DNA from 3 places in the Streptomyces sp. CRCS-T-1 genome. Region 2 is predicted to be linked to each of the others. Evidence: riboswitches for the same ligand, from Rfam matches in the RefSeq annotation. Region 2 holds a riboswitch; each other region holds the start of a gene.

Region 1 (3,268 bases), 1.2 Mb from region 2:
CCTGAAGAACGACCTGGAGGCGCTGCGCCGCAGCCCGCGCTCCGACGCCGTGGTCTTCGGCCAGCAGCGGCTGGCCGCGGGGCTCGGCGCCTGCGCGAGCGGGGTGCTGGGCGGGCAGCTGTACGGCCTCGGCGAAGGCGCCGGGCACACCGGCTGGTTCTGGCTGCTGGCGGCCGCGCAGTGCCTGCTGCTGCCTCCGCTGCTGCTCTTGCTGCGAAGGCACGCCGAGCGGCGAATGCAGGTCCCATCAGACGAAGAAGGAGCACTGAAGCCGCATGACACGGACGGGCGGGTTCCAGGACGATGACTTCTGGACGGAGTTCCACGACTTCCTCTTCTCCGAACAGCGCCACACCCAGGCCGAGGAACTCCTCGGCACCTCTCCCCTGCTGTCCTTCACGCCCGGCGCCCGGGTGCTCGACCTGTGCTGCGGCCCGGGCGTGTTCACCGTGCCGCTCGCCCGGCGCGGCTACGAGGTGACGGGCGTGGACCTCAGCCCGGCCCTGCTGGACCGGGCGCGCAAACGCTCGGCGGACACCGGCACCGACGTCAGCTACGTCCAGGCGGACGCGCGTGAGTTCGAGGCGCCGGGCGGCTTCGACGTCGTACTCAACATGTTCACCTCGTTCGGCTACTTCGAGGACCCCGCCGACAACGCGCGCGTGCTGCGCACCATGTACGACTGCCTGGCCCCCGGCGGCACCCTCGTCCTGGACCTCGCGGGCAAGGAACTGCTGGCCCGCAAGGTCACCCCGCCGAAGGTGGTGACGCGCGGTGAGGACCTGATGGTGCAGACGGACACCGTGCTGGACGACTGGGCGCGGCTGCGCAGCGACTGGGTCCTGGTGCGGGGCGAGCGGGTCACCCGAGCAACGCTGGTGTGGTTCGTGTACAGCGCCGTGGAGCTGCGGCGAATGGCCGAGGAGGCGGGGTTCGGGGGCGTGGAGGTCTTCGGCGGTTTCGACGGCCGGCCCTACGACGAGAACGCCGAGCGGCTGGTGCTGCGGGCGGTCCGGGAGGTGTGACGTGGGCACGGGGCGTGCGGGGCGGGGTCGCACGCCCTGTTGACCGCGACGGCGCGGAACGTACTATCACCAGGTCATCGCCGCGACGGGAGACAGGAAGCCGGTGCGAATCCGGCACGGTCCCGCCACTGTGACCGGGGAGTGCACCCCTTCGACACGCCACCGCGCGAGCGCGGGAAGGCGAGGGGGAACGTCGATCCGGGAGTCAGGACACTGACCCGCCGCGGGCCCGATCCGAGGAGCGCGGACTCCCCAGGAGGCTCTACGTGTCCCACCTGCTCTCCCCTGCCCGCCGCCGGCGCACCACCCTGCGCGGCGCGGCACTCGCCCTGTCGGCGGCGCTGCTCGTCGCCGGCTGCGGCTCGTCGTCCGACAGCACAGACCGGGACGCCAAGGCCTCGGCGCCCGCGGGCTTCCCCGTCACCGTGAACAACTGCGGGGTGAAGACGACGTACGACAAGCCGCCGTCGCGGGTCGTCACCATCCACCAGCACCCGGCGGAACTGATGCTCGCCCTCGGTCTGAAGGACCGCGTGGTCGGCACCGCCTTCCCCGACTCGGCCGTCCTGCCGGAACTGCGCAAGGACTACGAGGCGATACCGGAACTGTCGAAGAAGGAACCGTCCTTCGAGACGGTCCTGGAGGCAGAGCCGGACCTCGTCTACGGCGGCTACGGCAGTGCCTTCGCGGAGAACGAGGGCCGCTCCCGCAAGGCGTTCGCCGACGCCGGCATCGACACCCACCTCAACCGCGAGTACTGCGGCAAGAAGCGGGTCACGATGAAGGACACCTACGACGAGATCCGCACCGTCGGTGAGATCTTCGGTGTCTCCGACCGGGCCGACAAGCTGGTCGCCGACCTGGAGGGCCGGGTCGGCAAGGCGGCCTCCGCCGTCGAGGGCGAGTCCGCGGTACCGGTGTTCGTGTACGACAGCGGCGACAAGACCGCCTTCACCGCGGGCGGCAAGAGCCTCGGCACGGAGATCATCCGGCTGGCCGGCGGCAAGAACGTCTTCGCCGACCTCGACGACGTCTTCGGGGACGTCTCCTGGGAGCAGGTCGTCGAGCGCAAGCCCGAGGTCATCGCCATCTACGACTACGCCGGCGCCGGAAGCGTCGAGCAGAAGAAGAAGTTCCTGCTCTCCCAGCCGGCCCTCGCCGATGTGCCCGCCGTGAAGAACAAGCGGTTCGTCGTCCTGCCGCTGACCGCGACCCTGGTCGGCATCCGCTCCGCGTACGCGGTCGGGGACCTGGCGCGCGGGCTGCACCCCGAGAGCTCCCGGTGACGCAGCCGGCCACCGAGGCGCCCGCGGTGCGACGCCCTGTCCCGCCGGGGCGGCGGACGGGGCGCACCGGCCTGACGGTCACCCTGCTCGTCCTCACCGCCCTGCTCGTCGTCTCCGTCACGGCGGGCCTGGCGATCGGCTCCGTCCAGGTGCCGCCCGGGCAGGTCTGGGGCATCCTGACGCACGCGCTGGGCGCCGGCTGGACGGAGCCGGACTGGTCGGGGGCGCGCGAGACCATCGTGCTGGACGTGCGGGCGCCCCGGGTGCTGCTCGGGGTGGTGACCGGGGCGGGCCTCGCGGTCGTGGGCACCGCCCTGCAGGCCCTGGTGCGCAACCCGCTCGCCGAGCCGTATCTGCTGGGCGTCTCCTCGGGGGCGTCGCTGGGCGCGGTGTCGGTGATCGTGTTCGGGGTGAGCGTGTTCGGGCCGGTGTCGCTGTCGGCCGCCGCGTTCCTGGGCGCGCTGGGCGCGCTGCTGCTCGTCTACGCCACCGCCCGGACCGGCGGACGCATCACCTCCGTACGGCTCGTGCTGTCCGGGGTGGCGATCGCGGCGGTGCTCACCGCGCTGCTGGATCTGCTGCTGCTGACCACCGACCGGGGCAACGAGGCCCGTGCGGTGCTCGCCTGGACCCTCGGCGGCCTCGGCGGCGTCAACTGGGACACGCTGTGGCTGCCGAGCCTGGCGACGCTGCTGGGCGTCGGCGTGCTCATGGTGCAGTCCCGGAATCTGAACCTGCTGCTGGCGGGCGAGGAGGCCGCGACCACGATGGGGCTGGACGTGGCCCGGTTCCGGGCCCGGATGTTCGTACTGGTCTCCCTCGTGACGGGCGTGCTGGTCGCGGCGGCCGGGCCGATCGGCTTCGTCGGTCTGATGCTGCCGCACATCGTGCGGCTGTTCGTCGGCGGCGACCATCGCCGGGTCCTGCCGACGGCCGCGCTCGGCGGGGCGGTGTTCC
Region 2 (3,268 bases):
TAGATGGCCGGGCCGTCCTTCTCGTAGTCGTAGGTGGTCACGGTGCTCTTCTCGCTGCTCTCGGTCGTCGTGGTCGTCGTAGGGGTCATGAGGTGATCGCCGCCAGGGCGGTGGCGAGCCGGGCGGGGACGTCCATCGAGGCGGTCCGGGGTTCCTGGCCGCTCACCGCGGTGGAGAGCAGATAGCCGCCTCCCGGGGCGGCGACCACGTCGACGCGGTCGCCCCGGGGGTGCCCGCAGCGGCGTTCGCACCCGGACCAGTACAAGGGGAGGCCGCCCGGCTCGATCGTGTCGAGGGCCTCGGCCGCGTCGGCCCGTACGTCCGCCCGCGACTTGGCGCATCCGGGGCTGCCGATACAGGCACCGACACGGAGCCAGGGGTCACCTGGGCCGGTGACCAGGCCGGTGGCCGCGAGGCGGGCGAGGGATACGTCCGGGTCCGTCCCGTGTGTGGGAAGAACCACACCGCGCCACGGGGTGAGACGCAGCTCACCGGCGGCGACGCGGGTCAGTTCCCGCCACTGGTGTGCCGAGAGGCGTCCCAGAGGTACGTGCACGGAGAGCGCGGTGCCTAGGACTCCCGGGGGCGGTCCGGCCGTGCGGACGGTCTCCCGGTCCCGCCGCTCGTGACGGATGCCCTCGGCCCGCAGCCGTCGGCCGACCGCGTCGAGCAACTCGTCGCCGGAGAGGGACAGTTCATCAACGCGCCAGACGCGGTCCCCGCTCGTTCGCGCCGCCTCCAGGAAGGTTTCCGCGGCCGCCAGCGCGGCCCGGGCCGCTTCCTCGGCACCGACGCGCAGCGCTTGTCCGGCCGCTCCGAGCGTGAGTTCCGCGCCGCCGTCCGCCGTCGCCCGTACCGTCACATCGGCATCGAGTCCGGCCACGTCGCCGCGTCCGTCGTCGAGCGCGAACAGGAAACGTCCCGACAGGGCCCGCGCCGCCTCGCTCGCGCACAGCGCCGCGTCCAGGGCCGTCAGCCAGGGGCGTACGTCCAGAAAGCCCCGCCCGTCGAGACCGGACAGCGGCGAGGCCACGATGTTGCGCACCCGCTCGTGCCCGTGCGAGGGCAGCAGCCCGGCCGCGTCCAGCGACTCGGCCAGCTCCCCGGCGCATCCACCGGGCAGACCCCGCAGTTGCGCGTTGCCGCGCGAGGTCAGATGCAGGTCGCCGTCGCCCAGCCGCACCGCCACGTCCCCGAGCGTCTCCGCCTGCGCAACGGTCAGCACACCACCGGGAATCCGGACGCGAGCCAGCGCTCCGTCGTCCGCCGCGTGCAGCCGCAGCGTCCCCGGACAGGCGTCACCGCGGTCTCGTGGGACCGCTGTGGCCTGGGGCGATGAGCGCGGGGCAGCCGTGGACATGGCGGCGAGCATACCTACCATCACACCTGGTGTATGCCGTGCCCTCTTCCCCTGGCACTTACTATGATCGCGGCGGGTCATCCGGTCCGCCATCGCCACGACGGCGACAGGGGAGGAAGCCGGTGCGAGTCCGGCGCGGTCCCGCCACTGTGAGTCCGGCCCATGCGGCCGGACGAGTCAGGAACTCCCTTCCCCGAACGCTCGGCATCGCCCGAGCAGGGGAGACCCCATTTCGAACCACCCGGGGCGCGGACACCCCGAGGAAGGCCGACGCCGCATGATCCTGCTCCTGTCGACGTCCGACACCGATCTGCTGAGCGCCCGCGCGGCCGCGGGTCCGGTGCCCTACCGCTTCGCCAACCCCTCCCGTCTCGCCCTCGACGACCTCCCCGGCCTTCTCGACGGCGTCGACCTGGTCGTCGTACGTCTCCTCGGCGGCATCCGCGCCTGGCAGGACGGCCTCGACCTGCTGCTGGCCGACGGCCGCCCGGTCGTCGTCCTCACCGGCGAACAGGCTCCGGACGCCCAGCTCATGGAAGCCTCCACCGTCCCCGTCGGCATCGCCGCCGAGGCACACGCCTACCTCGCCCACGGTGGCCCGGCCAACCTGGAGCAGCTCGCCCGCTTCCTCTCCGACACGGTCCTGCTCACCGGCCACGGCTTCGAGTCGCCGGCGGCAGCACCCACCTGGGGCCCGCTGGAGCGCACGCCCCGCGCCGGCGCCGACGGTCCGACCGTCGCCGTGCTCTACTACCGGGCCCACCACATGAGCGGCAACACCGCCTTCGTCGCCGCCCTGTGCGACGCCGTCGAGGACGGGGGCGGCCGGGCCCTGCCCCTGTACGTCGCCTCCCTGCGCGCCCCCGAGCCCGAGCTGATCGAAGAGCTCCGCACCGCCGACGTGATCATCACCACGGTCCTTGCCGCGGGCGGCACCAAGCCCGCCCAGGCGTCGGCCGGCGGCGACGACGAGTCCTGGGACGCCGGAGCGCTCACCGAGCTGGACGTCCCGATCCTCCAGGCCCTGTGCCTCACCGGTTCGCGCGCCGCCTGGGAGGAGAACGACGAGGGCGTCTCCCCGCTCGACGCGGCCAGCCAGATCGCCGTCCCCGAGTTCGACGGCCGCCTCATCACCGTCCCGTTCTCGTTCAAGGAGATCGACGAGGACGGCCTCCCCGCCTACGTCGCCGACCCCGAGCGCGCCGCCCGCGTCGCCGGAATCGCCGTACGCCACGCCCGGCTCCGCCACATCCGTCCCGCCGACAAGCGCCTGGCGCTGGTCCTCTCCGCCTACCCGACCAAGCACTCCCGCATCGGCAACGCGGTCGGCCTCGACACCCCCGCCAGCGCGGTGGCCCTGCTGCGGCGCCTGCGCGAGGAGGGCTACGACTTCGGCACGGACGCCGAGGTGCCGGGCCTCGCCTCCGGCGACGGCGACGAGCTGATCCGCGCCCTGATCGAGGCGGGCGGCCATGACCAGGAGTGGCTCACCGAGGAGCAGCTGGCCCGCAACCCGGTGCGTATCCCGGCGGCCGACTACCGCCGCTGGTACGCCACGCTCCCCGAGGAGCTGCGCACGTCGGTGGAGGAGCACTGGGGTCCGGCGCCGGGCGAGATGTTCGTCGACCGCAGCCGCAACCCGGAGGGCGACATCGTCCTCGCGGCCCTCCGCTTCGGGAACCTGCTGATCCTCATCCAGCCCCCGCGCGGCTTCGGCGAGAACCCGATCGCGATCTACCACGACCCGGACCTCCCGCCGTCCCACCACTACCTGGCCGCCTACCGCTGGATCGCCGCCCGCGCCGAGGACGGCGGCTTCGGCGCCGACGCGATGATCCACCTCGGCAAGCACGGCAACCTGGAGTGGCTGCCCGGCAAGAACGCCGGCCTGTCCGCCGCCTGCGGCCC
Region 3 (3,268 bases), 5.8 Mb from region 2:
TCTACCTGGAGCAGCTCACCACCGCGCTCTATCCCGACCGGCCGGCCGACATCGAGCGCTACTGGGACGCCATGAACCGGTTGGTGGTCGAAGCCGAGTCGCCGGACGAGACTCCGACCATCCTGCACCGCATACTTCAGGAGACCTGAGTTCAGCGCTTGAGGGCGACACCGCCGTACTGGTGCACCTCCGCGGGCAGGCCCAGGGCCTCGGCGTCGGGACGCCAGCGCGAGCAGGACGTGACGCCCGGCTCCAGCAGCTCCAGACCGTCGAAGTAGCGGGCGATCTGCTCGGGGCTGCGCAGGATGTACGGGATCGAGCCGCCGTCGTTGTACTGCCCGATGGCCCGGAGGTAGTCCTCGCTGGTGTCGGTGGAGTCGTACTGGACGAGGTAGCTGCCGGGCGGCAGCGCGTCGACCAGCTGCCGCACGATCTCGCGGGCCTCGTCGTGGTCCTCGATATGGCCGAGGATGCCCATCAGCATGAGCGCGACGGGCTGGTCGAAGTCCAGGGTCTTCCCGGCTTCCCGGACGATCGTGCTCGGCTTGCGCAGGTCGGCGTCGACGTAGTTGGTGACGCCTTCCGGTGTGCTGGTGAGCAGCGCGCGGGCGTGTGCCAGGACCAGCGGGTCGTTGTCGACGTAGACGATCCGGCTCTCCGGGGCCACCCGCTGGGCGATCTGGTGGGTGTTGTCCACGTTGGGCAGCCCGGTGCCGATGTCCAGGAACTGACGGATGCCCTCTTCGGCGGCGAGATGGCGGACGGCGCGGGCGAGGAAGTAGCGGGCGGCGCGGGCCCCGGTCTCGATCCCGGGGAAGATCTCACGGAACGCGTCACCGGCCACACGGTCGACTTCGTAGTTGTCCTTCCCGCCCAGCCAGTAGTTCCAGATCCGCGCCGAGTGCGGAACCGAGGTATCGATCTTGGAGAGCGGCTCCTGCTCGGAGTTCTCCACCTGATCAGTCATGGACGCTCCTGCGTGTGGTCGTGGAGCTTCACGTTAACCCGTTTTGCCTCACGGACAGGATCAACTCCTCGGCGTGGTGCAGCAGTTCGACCTCACCGCACATCCGGGCGGCGACCCGAGTCCAGGAGGCGTCCAGGTGGTGTTGTCGGCACGGGAGGAAGGTACTCTCGGCCGTTTTGCTACTTCCGGGTACAGTGGGCGGGTCGTCATCACCCGTACAGGGAGAAGCCGGTGCAATTCCGGCGCTGACCCGCAACCGTGGACCGCCCTGCCAGGCGGAAGCCGGATCGCCCCGTACGGATCGTGACCGGCTCACGTGCCCGGCGCCTGCCGGTGCACGGCACCGTCGAGGTATACGGAGCCGAGCCGCCGGGGTGTCCCGTGCTGCCCGGCTCCCTCACAGGGAGAGGCACCCGCCGATCATGAACGTCCGCCGCAGCGCCGCGGTCCTGGCCGCCGTCACCGTGATCGGCGCCGCCACGCCGGCCGCCGCCGCACCGTCGCCGAGTCCGTCCCCGTCGCTCCCCTCCGCCCTGTACGGCGACAAGGACCCCAAGTTCGACGGCGTCTGGCGCCAGTCGCTCGCCCTGCTGGCCCAGGACACGGTGGGTGAGAAGCCGGCCGCCAAGTCCGTCGAGTGGCTGGTCGGGCAGCAGTGCGCGGACGGCGGGTTCGCCGCGTACCGTCCCGACCCGGCCGCCGCGTGCGACGCCAAGACCATGCTCGACACCAACGCCACGGCCGCCGCCGTCCAGGCGCTCGCCGCGCTCGGCGGGCAGGACGCCGTCACCGACAAGGCCGTCGGCTGGCTGAGGTCCGTACAGAACAAGGACGGCGGCTGGGGTTACGCGCCCGGCGGCGCCAGCGACACCAACTCCACGTCGGTCATCATCGGCGCGCTCGCCGCCGCCGGTGAGAAGCCGGACCAGGTCGAGAAGGGCGGCAAGTCGCCCGACGACGCCCTGCTGAAGCTCGCCCTCCCCTGCGGCGGGGACGACGACGGCGCCTTCGCGTTCCAGCCGGACAAGAAGGGCGAGCTGGCCGCCAACGCGGACGCCACGGCGGCCGGTGTCCTCGGCGCCCTGGGCAAGGGCATGGTCGTGGAGGAGGGCAAGAAGTCCGGCGCCACGTGCGCGGACCCCTCCACGCCGCGGCAGGCCGCCGACAACGGCGCCGCGTACCTCACCCAGACCCTCGCCAAGGACGACGACCACCTCACCTCCGCCCTCGCCGGCGCGGACCCCCAGCCCGACCACGGCAACACCGCCGACGCGGTCGTGGCGCTCGCCGCGCAGGGCGAGACCGCGCAGGCCGAGAAGTCCGTGCAGTGGCTGGAGAAGAACTCCGCCGACTGGGCCGAGCAGGGCGGCCCCGCCGCCTACGCCCAGCTGATCTTCGCCGCCCACGCGACGGGCGTGAACCCGCGTGACTTCGGCGGCACGGACCTGGTGAAGCAGCTCAACGCGACGGGCCCGGCCCCGCAGGCCCCCGACCAGGCCTCGGCGACCGACGAGAAGGACGACTCGGGGTCGGGCTTCTTCGGCGTCTGGTGGTACGTCGGGGTCTGCCTCGTCGCCGGTATCGGCATCGGCTTCCTCTTCACCGGCCGCAAGAAGAGGCAGCAGTCGTGATCCGCCGGGCCGCTCTCCTCCTCCTGGCGGCCTCGCTCCTGCTGATCGCGGGCGCGGGCCAGGCCCAGGCCGCCGGTTACCGGTACTGGTCGTTCTGGGACCGCGAAGGCGACCGCTGGGTCTACGCCACCCAGGGCCCGTCCATGGCCCGCCCCTCGGACGGCGACGTCCAGGGCTTCCGCTTCGCGGTGAGCGAGGACTCCTCCGAGGCGGCCCGGCCGCGCGGCACGGCCGACTTCACGACCATCTGCGCGAAGACCCCCGCGCAGGACGGCAAGAAGCGCGTGGCGCTCGTCATCGACCCCGGCACCAAGGCGGACGCCCCTCAGGGCGAGGCCCCGCCCCCCGCCCGGACGGCCTGCGCCCGCGTCTCCCCCGACGCGACCACGGCGGAGGCCCTCGCGAGTGTCGCCAAGCCCCTGCGCTACGACACGAACGCCCTGCTGTGCGCGATCTCGGGCTATCCGGAGAAGGGCTGCGGGGAGCAGGTGGCGAGTTCCCGGGAGTCGACACCGGCGGCGAAGAAGGACACGTCCGACGGCAACACGTCCGACGACGACGGCCCGTCCCTGGGCCTGCTGGCGGGCATCGGCGTGGTGGCGGTCCTGGGCGCGGCGGCGATCTGGCAGGTACGGCGGCGTGACCAGGCTTAGCAGCATGGACCGGATCG

Evidence for each region. A riboswitch is a leader RNA that binds a small molecule or an ion and turns the genes downstream of it on or off. The one in region 2 is predicted to bind cobalamin.
Region 1: another riboswitch for cobalamin. It lies ahead of NNW99_RS06105 (ABC transporter substrate-binding protein); the one in region 2 lies ahead of cobN (cobaltochelatase subunit CobN).
Region 3: another riboswitch for cobalamin. It lies ahead of NNW99_RS27130 (prenyltransferase/squalene oxidase repeat-containing protein); the one in region 2 lies ahead of cobN (cobaltochelatase subunit CobN).

The regions. Positions count from the first base shown of each region.
Region 1 covers NZ_CP101651.1:1,368,233-1,371,500, forward strand. Annotated here, with positions in the region: gene NNW99_RS06095 (MFS transporter) at 1-307, shown strand, start outside; gene NNW99_RS06100 (class I SAM-dependent methyltransferase) at 276-1,025, shown strand; cobalamin riboswitch at 1,118-1,241, shown strand; gene NNW99_RS06105 (ABC transporter substrate-binding protein) at 1,301-2,311, shown strand; gene NNW99_RS06110 (iron ABC transporter permease) at 2,308-3,268, shown strand, end outside.
Region 2 covers NZ_CP101651.1:192,093-195,360, reverse strand. Annotated here, with positions in the region: gene NNW99_RS00840 (precorrin-8X methylmutase) at 1-89, opposite strand, end outside; gene cobG (precorrin-3B synthase) at 86-1,372, opposite strand; cobalamin riboswitch at 1,417-1,568, shown strand; gene cobN (cobaltochelatase subunit CobN) at 1,638-3,268, shown strand, end outside.
Region 3 covers NZ_CP101651.1:5,988,866-5,992,133, reverse strand. Annotated here, with positions in the region: gene NNW99_RS27140 (helix-turn-helix transcriptional regulator) at 1-149, shown strand, start outside; gene NNW99_RS27135 (SAM-dependent methyltransferase) at 152-967, opposite strand; cobalamin riboswitch at 1,146-1,278, shown strand; gene NNW99_RS27130 (prenyltransferase/squalene oxidase repeat-containing protein) at 1,390-2,598, shown strand; gene NNW99_RS27125 (SCO2322 family protein) at 2,595-3,251, shown strand; gene NNW99_RS27120 (energy-coupling factor transporter transmembrane component T) at 3,256-3,268, shown strand, end outside.